Regions from separate parts of the Terrimonas rubra genome, predicted to be linked through region 2. Evidence: riboswitches for the same ligand, from Rfam matches in the RefSeq annotation. Region 2 holds a riboswitch; the other holds the start of a gene.
The links. Region 2 has a riboswitch for thiamine pyrophosphate ahead of ACFS6H_RS20455 (TonB-dependent receptor). Riboswitches for the same ligand answer to the same signal wherever they lie in the genome.
Positions count from the first base shown of each region.

Region 1: another riboswitch for thiamine pyrophosphate. It lies ahead of thiM (hydroxyethylthiazole kinase); the one in region 2 lies ahead of ACFS6H_RS20455 (TonB-dependent receptor).

Region 1 covers NZ_JBHUOZ010000002.1:270,278-286,650, forward strand. The annotation lists gene paaZ (phenylacetic acid degradation bifunctional protein PaaZ) at 1-1,024, shown strand, start outside; gene ACFS6H_RS09495 (enoyl-CoA hydratase/isomerase family protein) at 1,106-1,879, shown strand; TPP riboswitch at 1,967-2,059, shown strand; gene thiM (hydroxyethylthiazole kinase) at 2,124-2,924, shown strand; gene thiE (thiamine phosphate synthase) at 2,921-3,550, shown strand; gene thiD (bifunctional hydroxymethylpyrimidine kinase/phosphomethylpyrimidine kinase) at 3,547-4,380, shown strand; gene tenA (thiaminase II) at 4,367-5,023, shown strand; gene ACFS6H_RS09520 (FUSC family membrane protein) at 5,028-7,247, opposite strand; gene ACFS6H_RS09525 (DMT family transporter) at 7,285-7,611, opposite strand; gene ACFS6H_RS09530 (glutathione peroxidase) at 7,617-8,333, opposite strand; gene ACFS6H_RS09535 (PKD domain-containing protein) at 8,450-14,302, shown strand; gene ACFS6H_RS09540 (aldehyde dehydrogenase) at 14,342-15,718, opposite strand; gene ACFS6H_RS09545 (DUF6326 family protein) at 15,826-16,254, opposite strand; gene ACFS6H_RS09550 (DUF4386 domain-containing protein) at 16,247-16,373, opposite strand, start outside.
Region 2 covers NZ_JBHUOZ010000003.1:2,622,315-2,638,687, forward strand. The annotation lists gene ACFS6H_RS20410 (hypothetical protein) at 1-505, opposite strand, end outside; gene ACFS6H_RS20415 (hypothetical protein) at 714-1,004, shown strand; gene ACFS6H_RS20420 (hypothetical protein) at 1,448-1,915, opposite strand; gene ACFS6H_RS20425 (DUF5074 domain-containing protein) at 2,114-3,193, opposite strand; gene ACFS6H_RS20430 (TonB-dependent receptor plug domain-containing protein) at 3,235-5,217, opposite strand; gene ACFS6H_RS20435 (SufE family protein) at 5,723-6,172, shown strand; tRNA gene ACFS6H_RS20440 (tRNA-Met) at 6,235-6,306, opposite strand; gene ACFS6H_RS20445 (head GIN domain-containing protein) at 6,460-7,176, opposite strand; gene ACFS6H_RS20450 (head GIN domain-containing protein) at 7,196-7,933, opposite strand; TPP riboswitch at 8,072-8,174, shown strand; gene ACFS6H_RS20455 (TonB-dependent receptor) at 8,239-10,410, shown strand; gene ACFS6H_RS20460 (permease-like cell division protein FtsX) at 10,594-11,382, opposite strand; gene ACFS6H_RS20465 (rhodanese-like domain-containing protein) at 11,500-11,808, opposite strand; gene ACFS6H_RS20470 (PASTA domain-containing protein) at 11,822-12,640, opposite strand; gene ACFS6H_RS20475 (D-alanine--D-alanine ligase) at 12,703-13,689, opposite strand; gene ACFS6H_RS20480 (4Fe-4S dicluster domain-containing protein) at 14,059-14,406, opposite strand; gene ACFS6H_RS20485 (acyl-CoA reductase) at 14,483-15,490, shown strand; gene ACFS6H_RS20490 (M20/M25/M40 family metallo-hydrolase) at 15,774-16,373, shown strand, end outside.

The DNA.
Region 1 (16,373 bases), on a different contig from region 2:
ACAGCGTAACGAGCTGTTTGCCCAGGTACAACAATTATTAGCCGCCTCACAAATTATATATGGCTCACTGGATAGCGTAGAAGTAGTGGATGCTGATGCTTCAACGGGGGCTTTTGTATCACCACTTTTATTATTAAATGAAACACCCTGGCAGCAGACCGTATCGCACGAAGTGGAAGCTTTTGGCCCGGTAAGTACCCTGATGCCTTACAGGGATATGGAGGAAGCCATTGCCTTAAGTAAAATGGGCAAGGGCAGCCTTTGCAGTTCCATTATTACCGCCAGTGAAAAACATGCCCGGGCTTATGTGATCGGCGCCGCATCACATCATGGCAGGATACTGGTACTGAATAATGATTGTGCCAAAGAGAATACCGGCCATGGTTCACCGCTGCCTTTACTGGTACATGGCGGACCGGGACGTGCAGGCGGCGGCGAGGAAATGGGCGGCATACGTGGCGTAAAACATTATTTACAACGTACCGCAGTACAGGGTTCGCCCACTATGCTTACCGCCATTACACAGGTTTACCAGCAGTATGCAAAAGGCAATACCGGTGGTATACACCCTTTCAAAAAAACGTTTGATGAACTGGCCATCGGCGACCAGCTGATCACGGATAAAAAACTGATCACATCAGAACTGATTGACCAGTTTGCCGACCTGAGCGGCGACCATTTTTATGCGCATATTGCCGGTACCGATTTTAATGGCACTATGTTTGAAAAACAGGTAGCACATGGCTATTTATTAATGAGCCTGGCAGCCGGTTTGTTTGTGGACAGTTACGAAAAGAACCCGGTATTACTGAACTATGGTATTGATGAACTACGCTTTACCAAACCCGTATACCCTGGAACCGAAATAAGTGTCCGTTTTACCTGCAAAGAAAAATTACCGCAGGATAAAAAGGAGGAAACCGATATTGACAAAGGCATTGTAAAATGGCTGGTGGAGATTTTTGACGATACCGATGAGCCGCTGGTTGGTGTAGCTACCATACTGACCATGGTGGCCCGTTAACTTAACATTTTAACAACGAATAATGCTGAATATTCAGGACAAAAATTAGTATATTTATTACACCACAAAATATTTTGAACTATGGAAAATGGATATGTTAAAAGCGAGTTTCATAATGGCGTAACCACTATCGAGTTTCACCATCCCCAAAGTAATTCTTTACCATCCCGCCTGCTGGAGCAACTGGCCCAGGCCATACATGGTGCGGGTAACGATACCGAGACAAAAGTTATTATTTTACGATCGGAAGGCGAAAAAGCTTTTTGTGCCGGCGCTTCTTTTTCCGAACTGGCCGCCATCAAAACAACCGAAGAAGGAACAAAATTCTTCAGCGGCTTTGCGCATGTAATTAACGCTATGCGTACCTGTCCTAAATTTATCATTGGCCGTATACACAGCAAATGCGTAGGCGGTGGTGTAGGTTTGGCAGCTGCGGTTGATTATGCTATTGCAGTTGAAGGCGTAGAGGTAAAATTAAGCGAACTGGCTTTAGGCATCGGCCCCTTTGTTGTAGGACCCGCCGTTGAAAGAAAGATCGGCTTATCGGCCTTTACCCAATTAGCCATTGATGCCCATATGTGGCGTAACGGCGACTGGGCCCGTAAAAAAGGTTTGTTTGCCGAGCTGCACCCTTCAGTGGAAAGTATGGACGAATCTATCATCCGTTTATCACATACACTGGTGGCCAGCAGTCCCGAAGCAACGGCCGAATTAAAAAAACTAAGCTGGCAGGGTACAGAGAACTGGGATAAATTATTAATTGAAAGAGCAGCTATCAGCGGCCGTTTAATTACCAGTGAGTACAGCAAAAAAGCTATTGAAAAAATTAAACAAAAACAGGTGGTAGCAGCGTAAAGCAAGCACTTATTTGTTTTTGAAAACTGTTTCTGTATCAGTTATTCCCCCGTGTCACATATACGGGGGATTTTTTTATTATCTTTGGTCCTGCTTTAGGGGTATTCTGTAAAGAATTGAGAGAGTCCCTTTGAACCTGACCCGGTTAATACCGGCGTAGGGAAAAGCAAATACACCTTTCTGCAGGGTTGTATTTTGTTGCGATCTTTCCTAAAGCATTTTTTTAATTATTAAAACAATGACAATGGAAAAATCGCTCTGGCAACACATCGCCACGGTACGCCAACAATCTCCGCTCGTTCATAATATTACCAACTTTGTAGTGATGAATAATACAGCCAATGCGCTATTGGCTGTGGGTGCTTCCCCTATCATGGCACATGCCCACTCAGAAGTGGCTGACATGGTATCCATTGCCCATGCGCTGGTCATCAATATCGGAACATTGGATGAATACTGGGTTGAGTCGATGTTATTGGCCGCAGCAACCGCTAACAAGTCCAATAAGCCCTGGGTACTCGATCCTGTTGGCGCCGGTGCCACTGCTTACCGCGACGAGGTTTTGCAAAAACTACTGGCCTTTAATCCCACCATCATCAGGGGAAACGCCTCTGAAATTATGGCCTTAGCTAAGAATAATACGGTTACAACGAAAGGCGTGGACAGCACCGCTGCCAGTAACGACGCCATCTCCTCCGCCCGCTTACTGGTGGAAAAATACAAGGCAGTGGTTTGTATATCCGGCGCTGTTGATTTTGTAGTGGACAGCAAACAAACCGTTTCCATTACGAATGGCCATCCCTTAATGACTAAAGTAACGGGACTGGGTTGCTCGGCCACGGCACTTATCGGTGCCTTTGCAGGCGTAACAGCAAACAAAACCGAAGCAGCCGTGGCGGCCATGGCTGTTTTAAGTATCGCCGGAGAGCTGGCAGAGCAGCAGTCAAAAGGCCCCGGTAGTTTACAATTACATTTACTGGACCAGTTATACGCCCTTACAGAAGAAGTTTTTAATGCCCGCTTAAAACTTGGTATAACAGCATGATCTCCTTCACGTATAAATTATACCTGGTTATTTCTGAAGCAGATTGTAAAGGCAAAAACATGATAGCCGTAGCCAGGCAAGCTATAAAAGGCGGTGTGGACATTATTCAGCTCAGGGAGAAAAACGCTTCCGTTACCGAGTTTACAACAAAGGCCCTGCAACTTAAAGCACTTGCTGATGAATACCACATTCCGTTGATCATTAACGATAACCTGATGGTAGCCGAACATGTAAATGCAGCAGGTATACATGTAGGCAATAATGATCTGCCACCGGCAGAAATCCGCCGGGAGTGGAATGTAGCCAATAAGATCATCGGGTATTCTATTGAGTATATAGAACAGTTACATAATGAGCAGATGGAAGCGGCCGATTACCTGGGTATCAGTCCGGTGTTTGGCACTGCTACCAAAACGGATACGGTTACGGAATGGGGACTGGAGGGTATTACAACAATAAGACAACTCACCACTAAGCCGCTTATTGCTATCGGCAATATGCAGTTGAATAATGTAAAAGCAGTAATAAATGCCGGCGCCGATTGTATTGCAGTGGTATCGGCTATTTGCAGTGCCAGTAACCCGGAGAAAGCCGCTTATGATTTAAAAAATGAAATAATCAAATGAAAAAATACACTTATCCTTCGGTACTTACTATTGCCGGTTTTGACGGAAGCGGGGGAGCCGGCATCCAGGCCGATATAAAAACATTCTCGGCACTGGGCTGTTATGCCACATCGGTATTAACCGCATTGCCGGTACAAAACACGATGGGGGTACGTAAAATCTATCCCATCCCCGTAGAGGCTGTGGCCGATCAGATCAGGGCCATATTAGACGATATTTTTCCTGGTGCTATAAAAATAGGCATGGTACATACGCCTGAACTGGTGGAAACCATTGTAGATACACTGAGCGAATACCCTAAAATACCCATTGTATTTGACCCGGTAATGGTAGCCACCAGCGGCCACCGGTTAATTGAAAGCGATACCATTACTACCATCATCAACCGCTTACTGCCGGTAGCCGAAATCATTACCCCCAATATGGATGAAAGCGCTATACTGGCCGGTATGCCGGTAAAGACCCTGGATGATATGGTTATTGCCGGGAACAAAATAAGAGCCCTGGGTTGCCGGTCCTTATTATTAAAGGGTGGTCACCAGGAAACGGAAAAGATCACGTCCCTGTTCATCAGCGAAGATGGAAGCGTTGACCCCTTTGTAACCGAAAAGTTTAAAACAAATAACACACATGGTTCGGGCTGTACTTTATCATCGGCAATTGCGGCTTACCTGTCGCAAGGCAAGGCTTTAGCTGAAGCTGTGGCTTTAGCGCAGGCCTATGTATTTGATGCCATAAAACATGGACAGGATGTACAAACAGGAAAAGGGAACGGCCCGCTGAATCATTTTTTTAATCCTCAAAAACTAATTAAAAATGAAATGGTCTGAATATACCTGGACACAGGTGGAGCATTGTTATCAAGCTATATTGGAAATGCCTTTTATAACGGAGCTTTCAGCCGGAACCCTACCCGTGGAAACCTTTAAGTTTTATATGGCCCAGGATTCGCTTTACCTGGAACATTTTGGAAGGGCATTATCCCTTGTGGGCGCTAAAGCATACGATATACAGGATGTACTGGCATTTATCCGTTTTGCTGAAGGGGCCATTGTGGTAGAGAATGCCTTACACGAAACCTATTTTAAAGACTTTGGTCTCACCGACAGGGGAACCATGCAGCCAGCCTGCCATCATTATATTCACTTCTTAAAAAGCACAGCCGCTTTTGATGCAGTGGAAGTTGGTATGGCGGCCTTACTGCCCTGTTTCTGGATATATAAAAAAGTAGGTGACCATATTTTTCAAAACCAGGAAACAGTAAATAATCCCTATAAAAAATGGATCCAAACTTATAGCAACGAGGATTTTGGCGCCCTGGTTCAACAGGCCATCAATATTTGTGATGCCGCGGCTGAACGCTCTACACCGGAAATAAGAGAAAGAATGACACAGGCATTCATCACTTCATCGCATTTGGAATTCGATTTCTGGCAGGGGGCTTATCACAACCGAAAATGGAACGTCTTTTAACGTATCATGCACTTAATTTCTGGCTGGTTCGCTTTAAATCGCCGGCCAGCCTGGAGATAAATAAAAACTGGTCGATGATGGGTTTAAGTTCACCCAATCTTATGCGGGTGTCGGTGTCCATTAGGCCCTGCTGGATTTCGGTACGCCGTTTTTCTATCAGCTCATTGGCATGTTTGTTCAAGGCAAGTTCGGGATGATCATCCTCCTCTTCCTGCCAGGCCACTTTGTTTAAAATAGCAATACAGTCCTCCAGTTCCTCCAGGGTATCATCTATCACCGGGCTGAAATCGGTAGAGCGGTATTTGATAGATAGCGTAGGTGAGTAATAAGATAAAGTGGCAATATGTGAGTTGAGCATATTACTCATTACCACAAACTGGTGGGTGAGTTTGCTATGTACCTGCTTACTCTTTGGTTCGGCCAGCATACGCGAAAAAGCACCCGCCAGATTGGCCTGGGCTACAAAAGCATTCTTGCGGCTTATTTTAAAATCGAGTACCGATGAGGATTCGTTCACGTAAGGCAGGCTTACATTTTTATAGTAGGTAATACTTTCCTTCACCGCATCGATCATATAGGTTTTTATCTGCTCCTTCTCCCAGGCGGGCACTAATAAAAAGGTAGCGCCAAATGCGATCACAGAGCCAATGGCCGTATCAATTACCCTGTCCTGCAGTATTACCTGGAAATGTGCCGTATCCAGCAGGTAAAACATAATGAGTACAAAGGGTGTCATAAAAATAACACTGAATAAATACCGGGTACGCATAAAGCTATATGAGCCGATCATGAACAGTAACATGATGGCAAAGAGGGCCGATTCATTTTTAATCAGTGTAAGGATGCCCAAACCCAGCAAGGCGCCGAATATGGTACCGGCCAGTCGCTGGTAATTCCGTTCCCGGCTCAGGCTGTATGCAGGTTTTAATATCACGATGATGGTCAGTAATATCCAGTACCCGTGACCCAGTGAAAAAATATGGGAGAGTATATAACCTGCAGTAGTAGCAATACTCACCCGCAGGGCATGCCGGAAAGTATTTGATTTAAGGGACAGGTTATCCGGCAACAGTCTCCAGCTAAGGTCAGTAGGGGTTACAAAATGTTCATAATCGCCGGGCAGTTTATAATCAGCTGCCGATTTTTTATCATAACCGGTGTAATGATGTAAAGTGTATAACCTCACCGATATATCATCCAGGGATTGTAATATTTTACGCAGGCTTAATAAAGCTTCCAGGTTTTCGGGGTTACGCTGGCTGTCCCGGAATGTATTAAAATACTGCTGCAGCTCCTTTAAATGCTGCTGCATATCCACCGGTTCACGGGAGTATTTACCACTTTGAACAGAAAGGCCTATCTCGTCCAGCTCATTGGCCATTTCCATGATAATGGTCCTGAAACGTTCTAATATATCAGTATTATCAAAGTATTTATGCAGGGCTTCGTAGGCATAAAAAGTAGTAGTGGTTTTTTCAAACAGGTCAACCGTATCTGAAAATATCATCAGTATAGTACGGCTGGTAGTGGTGGACTCCTTAATGATATGCCGGCTTTTGAACAACATTTCCCGCAGGGTTTGCTGCTGGTTCTGAACGATCACCTGTTTTTCCAGTAACAGCCCGTACACTTTATCATAATCTACCTGCTTGTTATAAAACAAAGCCCGGCTGCGCAGGTAATCGGCCACCGACATAATATTTTCACCCAGGGCCTGCTGAATAAGTTTATAAGGCCTGAAACTGTATAAGGTAATACTCAGCAGCATATACCAAACCCCGCCCGCGGCCACATATAATGCGTTCAGTGCAATACCCTGTGGTGAATTGTGCACCTGTTGTATACCCAGCACCATCACCAGTAAAGCCGACATGCCAATGGCATTTACCCGGGAATTGTAAACACCTATCATACTGAACAGGAAACAAAATATAGCGATCAGGAAACCCAGCAATACGGGAGAGTAGGAAACAAAGCCTGTGATGAGGGATACAAAAAAGATAATGATGACCGTAGCCCGCATGCCATTACGCCGGTGCAAAATAGGCCCCGGCATATCTGACACACTTACACAAAGTGCACCCAGCGACACCACAATACCGATATGAAGTAATCCGAAAAAATTAAGTATGATGGCGGGCAAAGTAACGCCGGCAGTAATACGTATACCCTCAGCAAAATAATAGCTGTTAATAAAACTCCGGTATTGTTTTACATAATCCATCCTGCAAAAAGCAACGGGGTTGCTATAAATAAATTAATCAGTGTGAAGAAACAGCTTTTAACCCAATAATGGAAGCAATAAGTGTAACTAAAAATACAATACGCCAGGTAGTGGCCGGCTCCTTAAATATAAAGATCCCTACCAGCACGGTACCTACCGCACCGATACCCGTCCACACCGCGTAGGCCGTACCCAGCGGTATATGCAAAGAAGCCCGGTACAGCAAATACATGCTGGCCGATAAACAAATAAAAAAACCTGTCATCCATACTGCCGTGTTGGTATCGGGCTCTCTCGCTTTTCCTAAACAGGTAGCAAAGCCTACTTCAAACAACCCGGCTATGATCAATAATATCCAATTCATACATTTTAATCCAGCTGTGAAACAATCTCCTCACTCAGTGGTGATACGGATGGCGGATAATAATCAATTAAAGTGCCATTCTCATCTACTAGGTATTTTGAAAAGTTCCATTCCGGAGCGGTGCTATTCCAACCGTTTTTGGCAGCATCGGTCAGCCATTGGTATACGCTGTTTTGTTGTGCACTTTTGATCACCGTAGTTTTTTGCATTAACGGGAAGCTCACGCCAAAATTCACCTGGCAAAAACTGGCAATTTCCTCATCGGTTCCTTTTTCCTGTTCCTTAAAATCGTTGGCCGGAAAACCCAGTATCACCAGTTTATCCTTATGCTGCTCATATAGTTTTTGCAATTCGGCATACTGGGCTGTATACCCGCAGTTGGAAGCCGTGTTAACGATCAATACTTTTTTGCCCTGCAGTTGCCCGAAATCAAATGCGGTTTTGTTATTGGCGGTAGCACTTAATGTATAAAAGGAGACCGGCGCTTTTACCTGGCCGTCCCGGTTATGTTGCGACATATTTTTCTTTTTAGGAGTTAAAAACATGATAGCCGGGTAAATGGCTTTCATGATGCGTTGCCTGATGGTCATATCTGTATTGTTTTTGGTAACAATAAATACATATACTGCAAACGTAGTACATAGTATAACACTAATAACAACAATGCGTTTCAATAGTTTATATAACCTTTTACGTACCACCTGGTTTATTATTACGTGCAAGATACGATCAATGTACGGGAGTACCCCGGCATTTCCGTTTATCTGTTCCTGTCTCCTTACATAATCTTAATGTAGATTTTTTCGGTATAGCAGGTATCTTTACAGCCGTTCCTAAGATGACAGGGTTTGTAAAGAAATACCAACAACTACTGCGTTTTTGTTTATGTACTATTATATGTAGCCTGCTGGTTACCGGTACCTATGCCCAAACAGCCGCATTTACCATTGATAACCCCAGTGGTTGTGCACCCCTGTCCGTAAACTTTACCGATATCTCCTCCGGCGCCACCGTAGTAAGCCGCAGCTGGAACCTGGGCAGCGGCCCGATCAGCAATACTGACCCTACCGTGGGAGCTAATTTTAATACCCCTGGTACCTATACTATACAACTGACCGTTAACTTCAGCAACGGCACTACACAAACCCAGCAGCAAACCGTAACGGTACACCCCAAACCCGTAGCCAATTTCAACGCCAGTACCCTGATCGGTTGTGCCACCCTGCCGGTAAATTTTACCGATGCATCCACCACGGCCACCGGCAGTATCACTACCTGGAACTGGAGTTTTGGCGCCGGCTCGGCCAGTACACAGAACCCTTCCTACAGCTTTACCACCAATGGCCAGTACACCGTATCCCTTTTTGTGGAGAATAACTGGGGCTGCCGCAGCGATGCCGAAACCAGGCCTAATTATATTACTGTACACAACCGACCCAGTGCAGCCTTTACAGTAGACGCCGATGCCAGCTGTACTTTACCGTTTACACCAACCTTTACCAATAACACTACCGGCAGCGGTACTTTAACCTATGCCTGGGATTTTGGGAATGGCGAAACCTCAACCGATGCCGTACCCGTTCACAGTTATACCACACCCGGCGTGTATACTATTACTTTAAACGCCAATAACGGCACTAACTGTAACAGTAATACAGCCAGCCGTACGGTATATGTTGGCAAGCCGGCAACACCGCCGGTATTAAGCGGACCGGCCAATCTTTGTGTCAATACATCGGGCTATTTCTCTTTTCCCGCTACTACACCATCCAACTGGTTACAAAACGTAAGCTGGGATTTTGGAAACGGTACCGTGGTAAACGGCAGCAACGGCATATACTATACTTATCCCTCGCCGGGCACTTATACCATTACCGCTACCGTACGTTACCGCAGCGGTTGTGAAGACATTATTACCACTAATGTAACCGTTTCGCCAAGACCCGATATTACAGTAAGTGCTTTGCCAACAGCTGCATGCCAGTTACCCTTCAGCACAACATTTACAGCAACCGCTACACCGCTTAACCCCAACTATATTTATAACTGGGATTTTGGTGACGGCAACAGTCAGTCAGGTACAGGCCTTAGCACCATCGGCCACAGTTATGGCAGCGCCGGTAATTATACTGTTACCGTAACAGTCACCGACCCTGATAACCCCAATGCGGCCTGTAATAGCCGTAGCACCACCATGGTTGTAAGAACGGCTATACCCGCCATAGATATTTATAATTACACTCCGCAAAGCGGCTGTAAACCTTTATTCACCACTTTTAATTCCTACTTAAACAACCTGGTTACACCCATTGCCGGTGTACAGTATACCTGGAATTTTGGCGATGGCAGCCCGGACTATATAGTTACACCAAACAACAACTATTCTACCGCAACGCATTTATACACCACTGCCGGAACTTTCACCGTAAGGGTTACCGCTCAAACACCCGAAGGATGTACCACCTATGATGAAGTGGTGGTTACCGTTACCGATGAATGCCCGCCCGGAGAAGGTGGTGGCGGAGGAGGCGGAGGCGGTGGCTTTGGTAATAATGGCGGCAGTTGTGCCAATCGTCTGGCTTATACTTTTACGGCCAATAATGTACCGGGCACTACCGTGTATAGCTGGAATTTTGGCGACCCCGCTTCAGGGGCCGCTAACGAGATAACCGGCAATAACGCCACCATTACACATACCTTTAGCGGCCCCGATACCTATACGGTAACCCTGACCCGTGAAATTACCGCAACCGGTGCACTGGTAACCACTACCCGGGTGATAACTGTTACCAACGAACCCATCGTACCGGCTTTTACGGCCAGCCCCATTGCTGTTTGCCCTAATGGTACCGTAACTTTTACGCCTGCGGGCATTAATGCCGATCGTGTACGCAGTTATACCTGGAACTTTGGTGATGGCTCTCCTGTTACCACCATCAACAATACCAACCCGCCCCTGCCAGCATTGGATGGTGTAACCTCTCATACCTATACAGCAACAGGCACCTATACCGCTACCTTAACTATTATTGATCGGTTAAACTGTTCAACGGTTTCCGATAACAGTATACAGATCATTGTAGATGGACCAACAGCCGATTTTACGGCCGATGTGTTAACCTCCTGCGATCAAAACTTTGACGTAAGGTTTACGCCCACACAAACCCCCATTGATCCATCAGTGCCTATTGTCAGGTGGATCTGGAATTTTGGCGATGGTACTAATATTACCCAAACCAGTGCGGACCCCGTAACGCATAGTTATAACAATAGCAGCTATTACCGGGCCTATGCGGTAAGCTTAACGGTGGAAGATGCCAATGGCTGCCGCAGTGATGTGGTATTAAAACCGGATTATATCAAAGCATATCGTCCGCAGGCTTCTTTTTATGCCAGTAGTCCTTTACGCTGTAATAATTACACTGTAACATTTTACAATACATCCAACGCACAGGGAACCCCAGCTGCACCCAACTACAAGTTTACCTGGAATTTTGGCGATGGCAGTGCAGAAGTAGCGACCAATAGTAACGCGGCACAAACACATACTTATGCCGGCGATGACGAGTACACCATTACATTGACCGTGATGGATGAAAACGGCTGCACCCACACCTATACACAAAACAACTATATACGCATTGTAAAGCCCGTCGCCGATTTTGAACCCGGCGGTAGTATTACCCAATGCGCACCTATAAGCCTGGGCTTTGTCAACCTGTCCGAAACCTTCGGGCAGCCAGCTACCTATACCTGGGATTTTGGTAATGGCGGTACCGGCTCTACCAGTGCAACCCCGCAACCCGTCATCTACCCGGTACCTAATGATTATATGGTAACCTTAACCGTTCGCTCATTAGGCTGCGAAAGCACTATTTCAAAACCCATCACCGTAAAAGGCCCGAGAGGAAATTTAATTGCCGATGTATTGCCCGGCTGTAAACCCTATACGCTGAATATGCAGGTAACCGGCAGCAATATCAGCAGTTATGCCTGGGACTTTAATGATGGCACCCCTGTAACACCATCGGCCACCAATCATACCATATCACATGTATATAACCTGGCGGGTATTTATAACCCCAATGTAATATTAAGAAGTCCGGAAGGCTGCTCCTTTACCCTGCGTCCTGCAAACAACGTAATTGTTGATTCGGTAAAAGCCATATTCACCGCCGATAATACAGCATTCTGTGATGCCGGCACAGTCAACTTTACCAATAACTCAGCCGTTCCATCTTTTTCCGGCTTTGTAAACCAGACCTGGAATTTCGGTGATGGCAGCAGTTTTACCGGCGCTAACCCGCCGGCACATACCTATAACAGCCCCGGCACGTATACTGTAAGTTTACAAACCGGATCGCAATATGGCTGTACCGATATGGCCCAAACCGTGATACAGGTTAACAGCTCTCCCACTGTACAAATTACCGGGCCGGATAATAACTGTTTAACACCCGGCTCTTCCCTGCAGTATGAAGCGGTGGTAAACACCACGGATATGGTGACGCAATATGCCTGGCAATTAAACGGTACGCCAGTAGGCACTAACAGCGCTTCGCTGAATATCGATTACCGCCAACCCGGCATTCACCAGTTACTGCTGACCGTTACAACGGATAAGGATTGCAGCACTACTATTTCCAGGAATATTGTAATAGATTCTGTTGTTGCCAACTTTACTATTGACGAAAATGTTTTCTGTGGTAATGGTACGGTTAGTTTTACCAACCTGTCCACGGTACCAGGCTTTTCGGGCTTTACCGCACAAACCTGGAACCTGGGTGACGGCAGCCCTTCATTTAACGGCAGTACTCCGCCACCACACGCTTATTCTATTCCCAATACCTATACCATCAACCTGGCGGTGGCTTCACAGTATGGTTGTACTGATAATCTTTCTAAAACGGTTACCGTGCACCCCATGCCCGCTGCACAGATCGATGGGCTGGATGTAAATTGTTTACAACCTGGGTCTACCCTGCAATACCATGCGGTCATCAACAGCATTGATCCTGTCACTACTTATCAATGGCAGCTGAATGGCGTAACCATGGGAACCAACGATCCTGTTTTTAAGGTGGATTATCGTCAACCCGGTAACCATGTATTATCATTAACCGTTACTACCTCCAATAACTGTAGCATAACGGTTACCCGTAATATTATTATTGATTCGGTGGTGGCCCGTTTCACCGTTGATAATCATTTTCATTGCGCAACCGGCGAAGTACTATTTACCAATACAGGCAGCAGCGCCTTCCCCATCAATAGTTTTACCTGGAATTATGATAATGGTATCACCCCCTCCTTACCGTTAAATGGCGGCAGTTATACCTATCCTTCGCCCGGTGAGTATTACCCATCGCTGCTATTAGCAACAGTAAATGGTTGCCGCGATCAGTATGTATTGCCGCAAATGATAAAAGTGTATACGGCCCCTGTTGTAACGATCAGCGGTGAAGAAGAAAAATGTGCCCAGAACGAACTTGCCTTCACGGCTTCCATTCAATCGGAAGACCAGGTAATAAGTACCGTATGGCGTTTAAATAATACCGTTATCAGCAATACCGGCCAGGCATCCTACCGTTTTACACAGGCGGGTGATTATGTATTAACCTTTACTGTTACCACGAAACATAACTGTGTGGAGGTAATTACCAAAAACATTACGATCCATCCTTTACCCGTACCCAATGCCACGCCGCAAACGGCTACTATATGTGAGCAGACCAGTATTCAGCTACAGGCAGGTGATGGCGTACAGTATTCCTGGACCCCAACACAAGGCATTATTTCCGGTTCCGATAGCCCCAACCCTGTGGTATCACCGGCCAACACCACCAAGTATTATGTTACGGTGACCAACCAGTTTAACTGTATACAGAAAGATTCGGTGCTTATTACCGTAGACAGAAGAGTACGTTTAACCCATAGCGATAACCAGGTGATCTGTATTGGTAAATCCGTACAGTTGCAGGCAGCAGGTAATACCAATCAATTTGTGTGGTCGCCCGTTACAGGTTTAAACAACCCCAATATTCCTGACCCGGTGGCAGCCCCTACCCAAACAACTACCTATAGCGTTACGGGTATCAGCCAGAATGTTTGTCCCAATGAAACCGGGCATGTATTGGTGGTGGTAGGCCCTTACCCAACTGTTGACCTTGGAGCCGATGTGGTGATCAATGCCGGCCAGGAACATATATTTAACCCGACTGTTAGCAGTGATGTAGAAAAATATTTGTGGCAACCTGCAACGGGATTAAGTTGTACCAACTGTGCCCTTCCCTCATTTGTGGCCGATGATGATATTACCTATAGCCTTACGGTTACCAATCAATACAATTGCAGTACAACCGATGAAGTAAGGGTAACGGTATTGTGTAACAAAGGAGCCATTTATGTGCCCAATGCCTTTACACCAAACGGCGATGGTAAGAATGATATATTTTATATCGGTAAAAGCTTTGGTGTACAGGAAATAAAATCCTTCAACATCTTTAACCGCTGGGGCGAGCTGGTATTCAGCCGCAAAAACATCCGGGCTAATGATATCAACAGCGGCTGGGACGGCCGTATCAAAGGACAACCCGTTGAAACCACCACGGTATTTGTATATATTATCGAAGCTATCTGTAATGAGAACCTGCCGGTGGTGATAAAAGGAACGGTAACGCTGGTCAAATAAATCTTAGATCTCAGATCTGAGATCTGAGATCTAAGATTACTATACTATCTTTTTCAACAATCCCAGCTTCCCTTTCAAACTCGGGTATTTTGCTGCGGGATCAAACCAGGTAGGACTTTTTAAAATGCCTTTTTTATGACTGAAAGTGTCAAAACTATGTTTACCATGATAAGCACCGATACCGCTGGTGCCTCTTCCGCCAAAGGGTAAATGATGGTTGGTGGCGTGCATACTGCTGGTATTGATACAGGCATTGCCCGATGGTACGGCCTGCAGCCATTGTTCCTGTTTTTTACTACTGCCCGAGTAAATATAAAATGCCAGCGGGTTGGGATGTTTCGCAATAATGTGTAAGGCTTCCGGCATACTGCTGTATTCCAGTACCGGTAATATGGGGCCAAAAATTTCGTCCTGCATAACCGGGGCATTATCGCCGGTATCTGTCATCACCGTTGGTGCAATATACAGGTCGTCCCGGTTGTATTGCCCGCCCGTTACAATGTTACCGTTTTGTAAATAACCGGTTAAACGGTCAAACTGTTTGGTGTTAATGATACGGCCGTAGTCATAACTTTCAGCAGGATCGGCGCCAAAAAACTTTTCTATTGTTCGTTGTAAAGCCTGTAGTAATTTTTCTTTAACCGATGTATGTACCAGTATATAATCGGGGGCGATACACATTTGCCCCGCGTTGGAAAATTTGGCCTGTACAATACGTTGTGCCGCTACTTTAATATTGGCATCCCGCTCTACCACACAGGGACTTTTACCACCCAGTTCCAGCACCACCGGCACCAGGTTCTCAGCTGCCATTTTATAAATTGTTTTTCCTACTGCCGGGCTGCCGGTATAAAAAACCAGGTCAAACGTAAAATGCTGCATCAGTGCCGGCACAATTTCATGGCCTTCTCCCTCGGCCACCATTATGTATTCCGGGTTGAAAACCGTTTCAATAATTTTTTTAATAACCGCCAGGGTGGCCGGTGCAAACTCGCTGGGTTTTATTACCACACAGTTGCCGGCGCCAATAGCCCCGATAAGGGGTACCATAATTAATTGTAAGGGATAGTTCCAGGGACCAATGATGAGCACAGTGCCCATAGGCTCGGCTTTTATATAACTGGTGCCGGGAAAGTTAAGCAGGTTGGTATCCACATATTCTTTACGCATCCAATGCTCCAGGTTGGCCAGGGCATAATCCAGTTCATTTAATACAAAACCCGTTTCGGTAACCCAGGTTTCTTCGGCATTTTTGCGCAGGTCGGTAAACAGGGCTGTTTGCAGCTCCTGTTCATGGGCTTTAATGCCTTTTTTAAGTTGTTGCAACTGCTGTTTTCTGAATGCGTAAGCCTGTGTTGCCCCCGATCTGAAATATTGCTGCATCCTTTGTAAGGATGGTATTAAACTATTTTCCATGCCTGCATTAATTAATAATTTACACCTGCCAATACTTTACCGGCTTGCGTATATCTAAATTAATAAAAATGCAGCGCATTGTTATGCTGTCCTTTGTTACAGCTCAATTAAACCCCGGCCGCTTCCGTTTTAGGCCAGTTCCATGCCTGCCATATCACACATATCGTAATTATGCTCTCCACTATGGCCAGGAAAACGTAAAAAATACGCCACCCGGTCAAGGAAGAAGCGGCTATCAGTAACATTAACAGGGTAAAAAATATTCCTAATATTATATTTACTATCCTGCAAACTGCCGGTTTGAGTACCAGCGATAAAAACACCATCAGCGCGGGCACTGTTAACATAAAGGTGGCGGCAAATAACTTCAGGGGAGTGTCCAGCATATTTTCCCCTGTTATTAAGCCTTCCGTTTTGCCGGGAACATACAACTCAAAATAATCTCCATACAGGTAGCAGAACATCAGCGATGTCCACAAAGCGGACAGCTTAATTCTCACATTTACCTTCATATCTTCAAAATAAGTGTTAGCCATTTTCAGTTTTTTTACTTTTTCTGCCAAAGATCAGCAACCATAAACAGGTACCTATTTCGCCCAGTGTAGCCGGCAGGGTGATGAATTTTGAAACAGTATATTGATGAAAATTTACAAAG
Region 2 (16,373 bases):
CCGCATCGCCTTCATAAAACCAATCCGGTACCGAGGCATTAATAGCCAGTGCATAGCCCTCCTGTCCAAACAGGATGCCGGCTACCTTACTAAGGCCGTTATTAAAATTATTGAACTGCTGCACATGCCGGTACTCATGTATGGCCAGTTGTTTATGCCAGGGTGTGCTGCCCTGCTGAAAGGAGTTGACGGCCGGTGTCATATAAAACTCGCTGCGGAAAGGCCCCAAGCCTACATACCCGTTTGCAATGGTAGTATTGGGTTGTAATACGATATTTATTTTTTTAAGCTTGTTTCCTAAACTGTAAGGATGTTGTGCTGCCAGGGTATGTACGATCGCGGCCACATCTCGGGCCAGGCTATCGTTTCCCTGTTTAAAAATCACCCTGGCAGTATCGCTGTTCAGCTGTTGCCATTTGGTGGAGGCCGGGTGCCCCCCGAACTGTTGTGCAATTGATTGAAAATAAATAAGAGACAGTATTACCAATAATACATTACGCAACATGCTTTTTTTGTATTAAGATACAGCAGACCGCCAATAAACAAAAAAATATTCTTTATTCCCTACATTTTACCGGCTTTTGACCGGCTTAAAATAAATCATAAATTAAAGGGAGGCCAGTTTTTTGGTACGGTTTTGCATACTATAAAATATACATTTAAAGCTTGTGAAACTAATACGGGCAATTTTTTAACCACTAAAACAATAGGTTATGAAAATAGTAAACATTCCTCCGTTTGTGGTAGCAATAATAGCTTTATTTACAGGCATGCTTAGCTTTTTAATTAAACCGGACGAAGCCCTTTTTAATTATCCCCTGCTAACCGTGGCCCTTGTACTTGCTGCCATTTACTGGGTATGGATGATCGTACTTGTAAGCGGAACCAAAGACTTATTTACTTATCAAAAAAGATTCTGGCAGATCCTGGTGATTTCAGTGCCTTTTGTAGGCGCCCTGTTATACCAGTTACTGCACCAGCAGCGTAAAAGGCTGGTTAATTAAAGGCTGTAGTAAGCCTTTGAACCCCTTCAACAATTTCCGGGAGCATTTCACAAACACATACCCACTTTAAAAGGAGTTTCTACAGAAGCTCCTTTTTTTATTGCCCTTATCTGCTGCAACTGTTCAATTAATACAATAGTGGTCTGTTATAAAGAACACTCATCACAAATATAATTTCAAACAGCACTACCCTGGTTTGGTTAGCATGGTGACAGGGCCGGGCCCAAACCAGGCATAGGTAAACAACCTTTAAAATCGGCTGCTTTGTGCCAGACAGCTTTACACCAGGGTAGTTTATTGTTTGCCGTAACAGTGATTGTATACAGGCTGTTAACAGCAAGAGGGACCTAATTACTTAGGTCCCTCTTTTATATCGGTGCTTTTGTTAGTTAGCGCATAAAAAATACCTATAAAATATTCTTTATGTTTTATCCCTGAAAAACTTAACAGGCGAACTGTAGTTTTCTTTTTTTACTGTTCCTGATGAGGTAATAAAAAGTACCGCCAATAATAGAAGCTGCTATGGCTACGGCTGCAATTTTTTTGCGACGCAACCTTGCTTTCGATTTTCTTAATTTGGTAGGTTCTTTTTTTACAATGCATTCAACATTCTGGATAAATGCACTCACATTGTCATCGGCATAGGCGCCATAGGCATCCAGCAAAACGCCTTTTAAACCGGTATTGGTTTTTATTAAATACAGGATAGTGCTATCGGCCGGGTCACTCTCGCCTTCAAAACGATAAAAGTTTTCAATGCATACATCAGCAGGTTGAAACACTTTATCATTGGAGGAAGACTCCAGGCCATTTTCGGTTACACGAAAATCTGCTTTAAACCCCTTACGGGTGGCATTGTTCATGCATGACACCAATGTTGACATATCTTCGGATGGGCTTTCTTTTTTCATAACCTGAAATTTATTGATTATAGAATTTGGTTTTAGTCCTAAGATCTTGTTACTACCCTTAATGAAAAAACCGTACCAATATAATTCAGGCCAAGCCGGATTTTTTTATACCCTGCTTAAATAACTGTGCGTTAATAAGATGGGCGGCCTTAAGGCCGCCCATCTTATTATAACCAAGTAACTATTAAGAAGTACTTTTTACTTTCTTATAATTACTACTTTATTAGGATTTAATCCGGGGGTTGTAGCAAATGAAAATTTCTTTTTCCCTGTATTATCGAAACAAAACACCTCACCTGATGACATACTGTTTTTATTATCTGTTATATATATATCGCCATTTTGAGTATCAATGTCAATACCATACGGTGAGGTAACACTGGTACCATCAGTAATAAAATTAGCACTAGCTACTGTCAGGGTGTTTGGGTTAATTGTTTTTACCTTTCCATCGCCCAGATACCCAGGTGTTGCATATATAAGTCCATTATTAAAACGCATTTTCCCAACAGGAAGGTCAACTGTTTTAAGAATAGCATGTGTGAATGCATTTATTTTAACCAATGTAGGACCTATATCACTGTAATTACCGGTACAGGCAACATATACATTGCCTGCATTATCGGCCACAATAGCCCCGGGGTTTTTACCCACTTTCACTTTATGTACTTCGGTATAAGAAGCCAGGTCTACTACCGAAACGGTAGAGTCAAAAACAGGGTAACTAAATCCCCCGGAATTGGCAACAAATAGTTTATCGCCGGCCACAGCAATCTGCTCAGGATTACTACCTACTGTTATAAATTTATCAATGGTTAAAGAAGCAGTATCAATCACGGCTACTGTGCCATCATATGAGCTTACCAATACTTTATTTTTATAGGGTACTATATAACGTGGTTCTCTTTTTACACCACCATCACCCAGGAAATCGATCTTTTTAACATCAACCCCTTCACTGTTGGTTACCTGCACATAACTGGACACATTTACTACAAAGTAGAATTTGGTACCGTATTTAATAAAGTCGTTGCCGGTATCGCCCAGGCCATGGCCGTTTTTATTACGGTAAAAATCGGTGGTTGCCGTTTTGGTGGCGGCATCGTAATAGGTGAGTGTGGTATTGTTGGCAAAAAAAGTGCCTTCATTTAAAACGAATAAGCCATCAGCCGGTGTTTCAGGGGTTACTACTACCGGATCATCTTCTTTTTGGCAGGACGCGAATAGTAAACTGCCGGAAAGGGCTGCAACCAGGAGCTTCAGTGTTCTTGTTTTCATCTATGTTTGTTTATTATTTGTTTTTAATATTTGCTTGTGTTTTACAGGTTATTCACCAACAGGCTGATCTTAACATTACGTCCCGGCATAGGATAGCTATTTACAATATCATATGCACGGCTGGTTAAATTGTTTACACCGGTCCTCAGCTGCAGGTCATACTGCTTATAGCTGAGCGTCCGGGCCACAAAAATATCGTGAATACCCCAACCGTTCAACTCATTGGTAGGATGATTTTCTTTCTGGGTATAGCGGGTGCCCGAAAAAAGCAGGTTATACCCGGCTGTCCATTTTTTCCAGGACAAAGAAAATATACCAGACCCCGAATGCTCCGGTGTATAGGGTATAAAGTTTTTATAACTGCTTTCGGCCCGGCTGGTAATATCCAATGCTTTTTGCCAGGTATAGGCCAGGCGTAACATCCAGCTAAAATGCTCTTTCCATTTACCCTGTACATCGGTATTAATATCGATACCCGTAATACGCACTTTACCTACATTCATCATAGCCCATACAAACATATTTTGCGAAGGCATGGCCACTATTTTATCATGAATGGTGTTGATATAACCATCGGCACTGATATTCAGTTGCTGAACAAAACCCGTAAGGCCTTTGGAATAACTGATGCCCGCGTTATATTGCTTTGCCAGCTCGGGCAGCAAATTACGGGAGCCGATAAAATTGTAATACAGGTCGTTAAAAGTAGGCATGCGGAATATGTGCTTGTAAAAGAAACGCAGCATAAAAGGACTTTCAGCAGCCCATTGCCAGGTAGTACTGATACCGGGGGTTATTTTACCGGTAGTACCCGCCGATGGCTGATGCCGGGTTTTATCGTTAAAATGCTGCCACAATAAAGTGCCGTTCACCTGCCACAGGTTTTGCGCATATTTTACGCTAAGCGCATTCCATAAGGATAACCTTTCGGGCTTACCTTTTACGTTACTGTTGGCCGTTAAACCGGTATATGCTATATCTGATGCCAGTGACATTGACAGGCATGACAACAAGCTGCGCTGAATAGCTGCACTAAAGTACCCCTCCTGCTGGGTGTACCGGTTATCGAGCCCGCCGGTATTATTTAAAAAAGCAGGATCAATATACCGGGTATAGGCATAATTGTATTTAGCCGCCAGCAACAGGTCTGTATGCGGGGCCAGGGCCCTGGTATATTTTGCCTGCAGGAAAAAGTCTTTATTCCACAGCCGTTGCACCGAACGGTTATTGTAAAATATAACGGCGCCGGGCAATCCTCTTTCCGAATGATAACCCCAGCTTTTTAGCTGTAAGCTGGCGCTGTCTTTAAAGATGGTTCTCAGGTTCAGTTCGGCCTGTACCGATTGAATATCGCTGTTTACCCGTTTATGATCTTCCACAATATTGCCGTTACGCTCCTGGTAGGGATAGTTGCCCTTTGAAAAGAAAGCTTCGGCATTGACACCAAGGGTAGTTCGTTTTGACACCGGCAATTGTACCCCGGCAAAGGGCTGCCATAAGCCGAAAGAGCCGGCGTGGAGCCCTGCCTGCCATTTGGTTTGTGTTGCGGCAGCAGGATAGTTAAAAGGCGTATTAACAGATAATAAGGCAGCTGAACCCTGCAAACGGGCAGGCTGTAAAAGCTGTTGAGGCAAACCTATCTCCAGTAACAGCGTCTGCACAAAAGAACTGGAGAAACGGGACATATCAATTTGCCCGGCCTGTACATCGGAAACAGCAATGCCATCGTAGGCAATGCCGGTATGGGCAGCTCCCAGGCTGCGGACCGATACTGTTTTTAATCCCCCAACCCCGCCATAATCTTTAACCAATACACCGGAGAAATAGTTGGCTGCATCACCAATGGTGGGGGCATTTAGCTGTTGTAATATATTTTTTTGCAGTAACTGCGTGGGAACCGCAGAACGGTATGGGTTTTTGTATTTTAAAGCTGATACGGTTATTTTATGTAAGGTTTTACTGGTATCGGTTTGTGCCTGCAAATGGTTGATGGCGATGATACCCAATAATAAAAAGAGCATCATTTTTACGATTGCCCTGAGCCGATACGAAGTACTGTTGCTGAAGGGCTGCCGGATGCGCAGGGGCAGCCACGGTTTTACCGGGGCCGGAGCGACAGCGAAGCCCGCAGCAGCCGGAACTACAGCTGATAGCGGCACCATAAGTTCATAGCCCCCGGCCTTTGCAGCCGTCCGTAAACAGGAGTTTTTTATTACCGGGAAATGCTTCATTCATTTATATGCTGGCGGGACCTTTATGACAGCCCGCCATTATACTATTTTGTTTTTTATGCTAACAGGGCGCAATGTAGGACTTTTTTAACCCCTGCACGCAATTACCCGCAGGAAGAACATATTACAGAATAACTCCATTTTATTACATAATCGGCTGTATAAAATGCAGGGACTGCTGCTGAAAACCGCACCGGGATAATTTTGTGTTATTGGCATGATGTGTACACATACAACATGTGATAACCACTATGAAGAACGCCGGGTAACCACTTTAATAAACTGAAAAATTTGTATTATGAATTTGAACAAAGTACAGGACAAAATTATTGAAGAGTTTGAGTCCATTATTGATGGTATGAAGAGCAAATTCAATTACTTCCGTCACCTGGCCCATTTTGGTAAAAAAGATACTGCTGCTTATTCCATTAAGAAAACGGACGAGAACCTGGTAAAAGCCACCAAGTCGAAAATATGGCTGGAAGCCAAGTATGTGGACGGTAAGATTTATTATGCCGGTGACAGCGATAACCAGATAGTAAAAGGCATTGTGCATTTGTTTGTGAATGTTTTTTCGGGCAGAACGGCCAGGGAGATCATTAATGCCAATGTATATTTTTTGAACGAGATAAAACTGTACAGCCAGTTATCTGCCGAAAGGATCAAGGAACTTTCTGCGGTATTACAACAGATCAGGGTATCGGCCGTAAACCTGAAGATTAAAAATAAGGAGCTGGAATTTGCTTAAAAGACCTGGACTCACATACACCTATAAAAAAAGTTGGCTCAAAAGGCCAACTTTTTCTTTTGTTGCGAGGGGGAGGATCGAACTCCCGACCTTTGGGTTATGAGCCCAACGAGCTACCGCTGCTCTACCTCGCGATGAGGGTGCAAAATTAAGGGGATTTATATTACCAGCCAAACTAATTGAAAAATATTCATGGGTATATTTTCAAAATGAAGGATCTGTCATAAAAAACCGGGGTTGAATTGCTTCAGCCCCGGTTAGGAATTCACCTTAATTATACAGCTATTTTAATCATTTACTTTACTTACCGAGCTGGCGCCGGTGGATTTAATATCACTTACCGTAGCTGAGCCTTTATAACGGATATCGCTGGCGCCGCTGGCATTAACCGTTAATTCGCCATTTACCGTTAGTTTAATATCGCTGGCACCGCTGGCCTTGATATCGCAGTTATTGGCCACCAGGGCATAGGATTTAATATCGCTGGCACCACTGGCATCAATGACCAGTTTGTTTACCTTACCTTTTAACTGTATATCGGATGCTCCCTGGGATTTAATCACCATTTCGTCAATATTTAATACCCCGGTAAGCGTTTTAAAGTTGCTGGCTCCCGAAGCATCCACCTGCAGGGACGGCAGGTTAACAGGCGTAACAATATACAGGTCGGTAGCGCCTTTCATGATGATCCTGTTCAGGTCTTTGAAAGAAATATAGGCCTTCAGTTTTTTATCACCACGCCAGCTGCCTCTTTCATCGTATTTAATTTTTAAAACACCATCCTCTACTTCGGTCACAATGTTTTTAATATCGTTTTTATTTTCGGCGCTTACCGCCAGCGCGGTTTCATTGCTTTGCGAAATGTACACACTGAAAGCGTTGCTGATAGAAATGGCCTTAAAATCGCCTACCGTACGTAAGGTGGCATTGGCATCGTATATCTTCTGCGCCTGGGCAATAACGGCAGTGATTAAAAAAGCAATAAGAAAGTTTATCCGTTTCATGAATCCTCTGTTTGTTAAATTATTTACTGTTTACAATGGAGCCACCGCTGCTTTTTATTTTTTTAACGTGGATGGCATTGTTATTACTGTTAAAAGCTATTTTTCCCCCGCTGCTGGCATCGGCATTTAACGATTCGGAGCAACTTACCTCTACATGGCCGCCACTGCTGGCCGAAGCCTCACAGGCTACAGTTTGCAAATTCTTTCCTTTAAATTTTGCACCGCTGCTGGAGCTTACCTCCAGTTGTTGCACATTACCCGCCACATTGGCTACTGCACCACTGTTCTGACTGATGACAGCCTTATCCGCTTTTATTGAACCATTGAAAACGGCCCCCGAAGATAAGTCCATATTTAATTTGTCGGCATTGATATATTCATTGGAAGTAACGGAAGCCCCGGATGAAATACGGATGTTTTTTAAGCTTTTATAGGACACATAGGCTTTTAATCTTTTATCGCCTTTGATCCATTTTTTATTTTCATCCTGTTTGTAGTAAATATGTAAGGTGCCGTTCTTTACTTCAGTAATGATCCGGTCGCGGAATTCATCGTCAACAGCGCTTACCGCTACTGCTTCTTCATTACCCTCGGTTAAATAAGCCGCAACACCGCTGGATACGCTGATGGCCGAAAAGCTTCCGGACAGGGTTCTTTTCTGCGCATTGGCATTGTTATCGGTAATTACTTTTTGTGCGGATAAAAGGTTACTGCACAATAAAGTGAGGGCAATTAAAGCAATAGTGATGGGTTTCATACTCGTTTTATTTTAAAAAAGTTAAGTAGTTATATAGGGTATTACGATAAGGGAGAACAGAATGTTACAAAAAATGTAAAAATATTCTGCTATCTTTGGTGCCGCTTTTAAATGGTGCACCGTTTAAGGGCATTTTTACAGTGTTTCCCGGGGTGCTTGTTGCCTAAAAACAACCGGCTGAGATTAAACCCGCAAACCTGATCAGGGTAATGCCTGCGCAGGGAAGGATGGTTGACTATTTCTATTTCCTTTCTACTACAGCATTTCCCTCTCATTATTTTTTAAAACAAAACTCATTAAAAAAAATGAAGAGGATTTTATTGACTCTCAGCTACTTAGGAGTAGCTGGCATTTTACATGCCCAACAAACTACTGCCGTTGCCGACAGCTTTTACCAGTTATCGCCCATTGAAGTAAAAGCGATCCGCGCCGGCGAAAAAACACCTTTTACAAAGACCAATTTAAACAAAGCGGCCATCCAGAAGCTGAACCAGGGGCAGGACATTCCTTTTGTACTGAACCGTACCCCATCGGTAGTGGTAAGTTCGGATGCCGGTACGGGCATTGGTTATACCGGCCTGCGTATACGGGGTACAGATGCTACCCGTATTAATATTACGCTGAATGGTATTCCTTACAACGATGCGGAGAGCCAGGGAACATTTTTTGTGAACCTGCCCGATTTTACCTCATCGGTGAACTCCATACAGATACAGCGTGGTGTGGGTACTTCCTCCAACGGAACCGGTGCTTTTGGCGCTACCGTTAGTTTATCCACCAATGAAGTGAACGAAAAGCCATATGCCGAGCTGAACAATAGTTACGGCTCCTTTAACACCTGGAAAAATACCGTTAAGGTAGGAAGCGGCCTGATCAATAATGCTTTTACCCTGGATGCCCGTTTAAGCCGTATTGCCAGTGACGGTTATATTGACCGTGCCAGCAGCGATTTACAGGCGTTTTATTTATCCGGCGCTTATTTAAGGGAACGCACTACCCTGCGCCTGAATGTTTTTTCGGGTAAAGAAAAAACCTACCAGGCCTGGAACGGCATTTCGGCCAGCAGGTTAAAGAATGACCGGACCTATAACCCCGCCGGTACAGATAAACCCGGTGAGCCTTATGATAATGAAACGGATAATTATAACCAGACCCATTACCAGCTTTTCCTGGACCACCAGGTAAACAGCCGCTGGCACCTGAATACGGCTTTCTTTTTAACCCGTGGCAAGGGTTATTATGAGAATTATAAGGGCGAACAGCTTTTAAGCGAGTACCGTGTACCTGATGTAGTATTAGGCGATACCACTATTACCAGCACCGACCTGGTACGCCAGAAATGGCTGGATAATTACTTTTACGGCCAGATATTTTCGATCCGGTATAAACAGGAGAAACACGAGATAACGCTGGGTGGCGGCTGGAGCCGTTATACCGGCGACCATATTGGTAAAGTAATATGGGCGAAGTATGGTTTTGACAACGGGTATATTTATTATAATAACCCGGCTAATAAAACCGATATCAACGGCTTTGCCAAATGGCAGTACTCCTTTACCAATGCCTGGAGTTTATTTACGGATATACAGTACCGTTATGTACAACACCAGATGAAGGGATTTGAGGACAACCCAACATTGCAGGTTAAACGTAAGTTCAATTTTGTGAACCCCAAAATAGGTATCAACTATTTAGTAAATGGCTGGAACGCCTTTGTTAGTTATGCAGCTGCCAATAAAGAACCCAACCGGGATGATTTTGAGGCCGGTGTGCTCAGCCAGCCAAAACATGAGCAGTTACACGATTTTGAAGCCGGTGTAGAAAAACGTACCGATAAGTTTTATGCCGCCGCCAACCTGTATTATATGTTGTATAAAAACCAGCTGGTACTTACCGGCCAGATCAATGATGTTGGTGCAGCTACCCGCATTAATGTGCCGGACAGCTACCGTACAGGTATTGAACTGCAGGCCGGTTATATTTTTAGTACCTGGGCCAATATCAATGCTAATGCCACTTTCAGCCGTAATAAAATAAAAGCATTTACCGAGTATGTAGAAGATTATGATGCGGACTGGAACAAGTTAGGTTATTTTGGTATAGCCCATGAAAATACCAGTATTGCCTTTTCGCCTGCCGTGATCGCCGGCTATGATCTTAATTTTTTACCGGCAAAAAACCTGGAGTTCAGCTTACTGGGTAAGTATGTGGGCAAACAGTACCTGGATAATACCCAGAATAAAACCCGTTCTTTGAATGATTTTTATACGCAGGATATAAGAGCCATATTAACCTTAAAAAATAAGTTCTTTAAACAATGGTATATTATTGGCCAGGTAAATAATGTATTGAATAAAAAATACGAGCCCAATGGCTGGAACTATGCGTATCGCTTAGATGGTACCGTAGGAGCAGATAATGGTTATTACCCGATGGCAGGCACCAATTTTATGATTGGCGTAAATATTAGCCTGTAAAATATTTTTAGTAATGATAAAGCCCTTCTGCAAAGAGGGGCTTTGTTTTTTGTTACCATCGTCCCTCCCCTGATTTGGCTGTTGTTGCGTCGCACACTTGTACGTTCGGTAATGCTACTCACCGGCCTTGGTTCGTGTGACACGAACCGTGTCTATTAAACAATATTCTCCGGTACATTTACATTAATCATATTGAATTTTAAGAATAAAAGGAACCTGGTATAGTTGATTTATTTGAGTTATCTGGTTATACTTCATTGCCCTGGGATATTCAACTGATGAGACCAATTTAGATTGTTCTATTGTTTTTACTATTACAGGAATATCTTTTTCATTTATATACTGCAGCTTTATAAAAACCTCTGCAACTGCAGGAAAAGGACTAACATCAAGTACTGACTTCCAGCTTTCATCGCCACCCGCTTCCAAATAAAGTTTTTCTTCTTCTTCCTTAGTATAATACCTGACTGAATCGGTATATTGAAGTTTTGCAAAGGCAGCAACCTCCTTTTTTTGTGTAGCTACATCAACAGAGTCTTTAAAATAAACACGCAGGGAGATAATAACACGATCTAATAATACTGTAACTTTTTGATACCGGACATAGACTGTACCATTCTCTGGTATCACCTGCATGACTTCCTGTAAGCTTGTCGCTGAAATATCTTTTATCGCATACTTTTTTTCTTCAATGCCATGAAAGGATTCAAAAGCCATAGCGTCGAATGGAGAACTAATTAAATTTTGATGTTCATCTAATGAACCTAACACTTTTAAAGAAACGGAATCCGCTTTTTTATTTCCTCCTTTTTGAATATCCGTCTGACTATACCTGATAATATCATTATTGGTTTTTACCCAATTTATATTACCATAATATACAGGATCGGTTTTATCCTGAGCATTTATATCAGCAGTAAGAAGAAAGCACAAGTAAATGCTCATGAGCAATGGCAGTACAATTTTTCTCATATAAAAATAGCTTCTGTTGGTTAGTGAACCAAACGCTGAAAGATGGCCCCTTTCAGCAAGAGACTGCAACCCTTTAGCAAGTATAAAAAAAGGCCCTTGCGAGGGCCTTTAAAAATTTTAACCACCAAACTTTTCCTGCCAGGCTAACATACCGCCAACCAGGTTCTTGGTATTTTCAAAACCCAGGGAGTCAAGCACCATACAGGCCTGGCCACTCCGGTTACCACTGCGGCAATACACAATGAGCTCCTGGTCTTTAAACGCCTCCAGCTCATCTACCTGCATATCACGCACCTGGCCCAAGGGCACCAGTACGCCGCCAATATTAAATTCCGCGTGTTCGTGTGGCTCACGCACATCTACAATGTTTACTGTTTCGCCGGCATCTAAACGTGCCTTTAATTCGTCTATGGTAATTGTTTGCATAACTATGTTTTTTTTATTCGTCTGCCGGTACCGGTGGCATGATGGCTTTTGCCGAATCAATGGCCGGTCTTTCGGTTTGTAATTTAATATCCATTAATTGTCCGGAACGAATGCGGCGGAATTTTTTATCCTCATCGTACCGCTCAGGACTTTGCCAGTAAATATAAGCATTACAGGTATCACTTATACCGTCGGCAATCACCACGCCAAGCCCAAGGCCGTTGGCTTCTAATTCTGCCAGTGCATCGCAATAGGTTTTACCGATCAATTGCGGCACAATAAATTCCCTGTCACCTATACCATTACCCAGCACCAGATCAATACGGCTACCCATCGGAATTTTAGTACCCTGTTTAATAGCAGTGCCATTAAAAAGCTGTTCCAGTACAGAGTTACGGGCAAAGTCGGGTTTAAAAATAGTATCCCCCACTTTTAAGCCCGCCGTTTTTAAAGCCATTTCGGCACTGCGAAAACTATACCCCACAATATTCGGCATTTCAACCGGCGGGGCTACCGCCCTGTTAATGGTTAAGTAAACCGTACGGTTGTTTTTTACCAGCTCATCGCCTTCCGGCACCTGTTTTAATACGGTGAGCGGTTTGGTGGTATCGGTGTATACGGAGTCCTGTATCACCACTTCAAAACCGGCTTTGTTTAATATTTTTTCCGCCTCATCATAACTTTTTCCCATTACATAGGGTACTGTTGAGGATTCGTTATGATTGGTGAGCCATTGCAAGGATAATACAAACAGGAAAAATATAATCACCATGAGTGCTATACCTGCTAAAATGTTTACCCACAAAGGACGGGTAGTGATAAATTTAAACATGTACTTATTTATGTTTAATAATAATTGAGACCAGGCCTATTTACAGTTTTTTACCAGCCGGTTTATGCGAAACATTCATTCACTAATTTAGCATAAAACTCCTTTAAACTCCAGCCCATTTCTTTTACCTGTTGTGGTACAATACTGGCTTCGCTCTGGCCGGGAATGGTATTTATTTCCAGCATATGCGGTTGCCCGCTGGCCTCGTGGTAAATAAAGTCAATACGTATAACACCACGGCAGTTGAACACCGCATAAATTTTTTGTGCAGCCTCTCTTACTTTATTGGCAATACTTTCATCTACCTGTGCGGGTGTAATTTCGGTTGATTTGCCTTCATACTTGGCTTCAAAATCGAAAAAGTCTTTGCTGTCGTGCGCCTTTACTTCGGTAAGCGGCAGTACAATAATATTACCTTCTGTTTTAAATACGCCTACGGTAAACTCGCGCCCGGTGATCATCTGCTCTACCAGCACTTGGTCGTCCTCATTAAAAGCCTTATCAATAGCCGCCTGCAGGTCGCCGGGCTGGGATACTTTACTCATACCAATGCTGGAACCGCCATTAGCCGGTTTTACAAACACGGGTAGTGTGAGTTGCTGTAAAATAGCCTCGCAGTTATAAGCGTTGTTTCTATACAGGTGTACCGATTCGGCTACGGCAATGCCCGCCATTTTAGCCACCGCCACGGTGAACCGTTTATTAAAAGTGATGGCCGAAGTAGTGGCATCACAGCTGGTGTAAGGTATTTTGAGCATATCAAAATAGCCCTGCAGTTTCCCGTCTTCGCCGGGTGTGCCGTGCATGGCAATAAAAACCGCATCAAATTTTACCTGCTGGCCATCTAATTGCAAAGAAAAGTCGTTTTTATTAACCGTAACCTTACGGCCATCGGCCACTTCATAAAACCAGCCGTTTTTGGTAAGATCTATTTTGTAAACATTATATAAGCTTTTGTCCAGGTTATTCTCAATGGTGGCAGCCGTTTTGTAGGAAATGACAGCTTCGCCGGAAAAGCCCCCGGTAACCAGGGCTATATTTTTCTTCATATTCTTTGCCTAATTTAATAACACAAATATTATTGAAAAAAAGGGTAACATAAAATAAAATGTAGGTGAACGCATTTATATACCGTTAAACCTGCTGAGACTAACGTATGCAGGGTATTTGTATTGCAGAAAACAGCATAGAATGTTTAATTTAACCTGTTTTTGGCAATATGGAACGGACTTAAAATAATAAAGGTGAAGACCGGTATGGTACTTCACCTTTTTACGACGGGAAATATCACCCGCCTGCTTAATAACAACCGAAGTTGTTTACATTCAAGATAGTGTTGAATGTTGAGTACAAGTTACTATATATAATACCTGTTTCCTAAAAATTTTATGCACATCCGGGCACAGGCAATAAGCCTGTTATACGTGCAGTTTTTCTTTCTTTTCCAGCAATTCGGCTACGGTTTCCTGGTACATTTCATCCGGTACACAACAATCTACCGGGCAAACCGCCGCACATTGGGGCTCCTCATGAAAGCCCTGGCATTCGGTACATTTATTAGGGGAAATAAAGTATACATCTACGCTTATAGGGTCATTTTTTGTATGCGCATCTACCTGTGAACCATCCATTAAGGTAAACATACCGGTTACACCCGTACCATCGGCCACGGCCCATTCCACCCCACCTTCATAAATAGCGTTATTGGGACATTCCGGCTCGCAGGCTCCACAATTTATACACTCATCAGTAATCTTAATTGCCATAATTTGAACTAATTAAACGGTTGAACTTACTTTTGCAAAATTACGCTCAACGAAATGCAAAAGTAAACCTTTGGTAATGATTTTACAAGAACGAATACAGGCTTTAGTAAGTTTAGGACAATATATCTCGGAAAATAATGAAGCCTGGCAGGAAGCCGTGTATAAAGCACAGCTACAGAACGGCTGGTTTACGGAAGCATTTATAAACAGGGCTGCCCACCAGATTGCCCACAGTTTTTTACAGCCGGGGGCTTTGGAAGAATGGACCCGTAGTTACGGGATCAGCGAACAGGCTATTGAAAACCCCAAAAATGTGGGCATTGTTATGGCCGGCAATATTCCGCTGGTAGGCTTTCACGATCTTTTATGTGTATTTGTCAGTGGTCACAGGGCTATTATAAAAGCTTCCTCTAAGGATGATGTACTGATCAAACACCTGGTGGCTCAATTGATACATATTAATCCCGCTGTGGCAGGTTATATTTCCTTTGCCGATATGCTGAAACATTGTGATGCCTATATAGCTACCGGCAGCAACAATTCTGCCGGGTATTTTGATTATTATTTTGGTAAGTACCCTAACCTTATACGCCGTAACCGTACTTCCGTTGCCCTGCTTACCGGTAAGGAAACCGTGGATGAGCTGACCCGCCTGGCCGATGATGTGTACCTGTATTTTGGCCTGGGCTGCCGCAATGTTACCCATATATATGTGCCGCAGGAATACGATTTTATTCCCCTGCTAAGGGCTTTTGATAAATATAATGACCTGGCCGATCACCATAAGTATAAGAACAATTACGATTATAACCTGGCCATTTATATATTGAATAAACAGTTCTATATGAGCAACCCATCCTTGTTGCTGGTAGAGAACGAAAATCATTTTTCGCCCATTGCCCAGCTGAATTATAGTTTTTATACCGATAAAGCAGAACTGGCCCAAACCCTGGAAGCCGATACCACTATACAATGTATTGTTGGTGACGGCTATATACCCTTTGGACAGTCGCAGCAACCCGGCATCAGTAATTATGCGGATGGCGCCGATACGATGGAGTTTTTAAAGGGACTTAGCCGGTAAAGGCTATTCAAATTTGAACATCTGTTTATTTTACCCGCAGATCCTGCAGATGAATACGCAGATTTTCGCTGATGAGGTGATTGAAGAACAATTATTGTATTATACGGTAACATTGGTCACTCATCATTCAAGATTCAATAATTCATACAAGATTACTTACTTTTGAAAACAGCGTCAGGGCTTGCAGCGGAAAGCCCGCCCCGTATTGAAGTAGCCGGCGAAAAAAGAGCCGCCTTGGTTGTTACCGGGGAACGCCAAAAAAATTAAAACATATAATCAGATCATGGCAAAAGCAGCAAAACCTAAAAAGACAAAGATCATTACCGAAAAGTCATTCGCTTTTTTTAAGAATTATATTAATAATGCATCACCGGTAGGGTTTGAAACCTGGGGCCAGAAGTTATGGCTGGAGTATATAAAACCTTATGCAGATACACATTATGTAGATCCTTATGGTACTGCTGTGGCCGTTATTAATCCTGAGCATGAGTTTAAAGTGGTGATTGAGGCCCATGCCGATGAGATCAGCTGGTTTGTGAATTATGTTACTGCCGAAGGATTGATTTACCTGAAAAGAAATGGCGGTGTGGACCACCAGACTGCACCTGCATCGCGTGTATTGATACATGGCAAAAAAGGACCGGTAAAAGCTGTATTTGGATGGCCGGCTATACATACCCGTTATGCCACGCCTGACCAGAAGGAAGCACAGCCACGTACCGATAATTTATGGCTGGACTGTGGTGCCCGCAACCGCAAAGAAGTGGAAGAACTGGGTATACATGTAGGAGCCGTGGTTACTTACCAGGACGGTTTTGACGAACTGGCCAATGGTAATTATGTAGGCCGTGCATTTGATAACCGTGTAGGCGGGTTTATGATA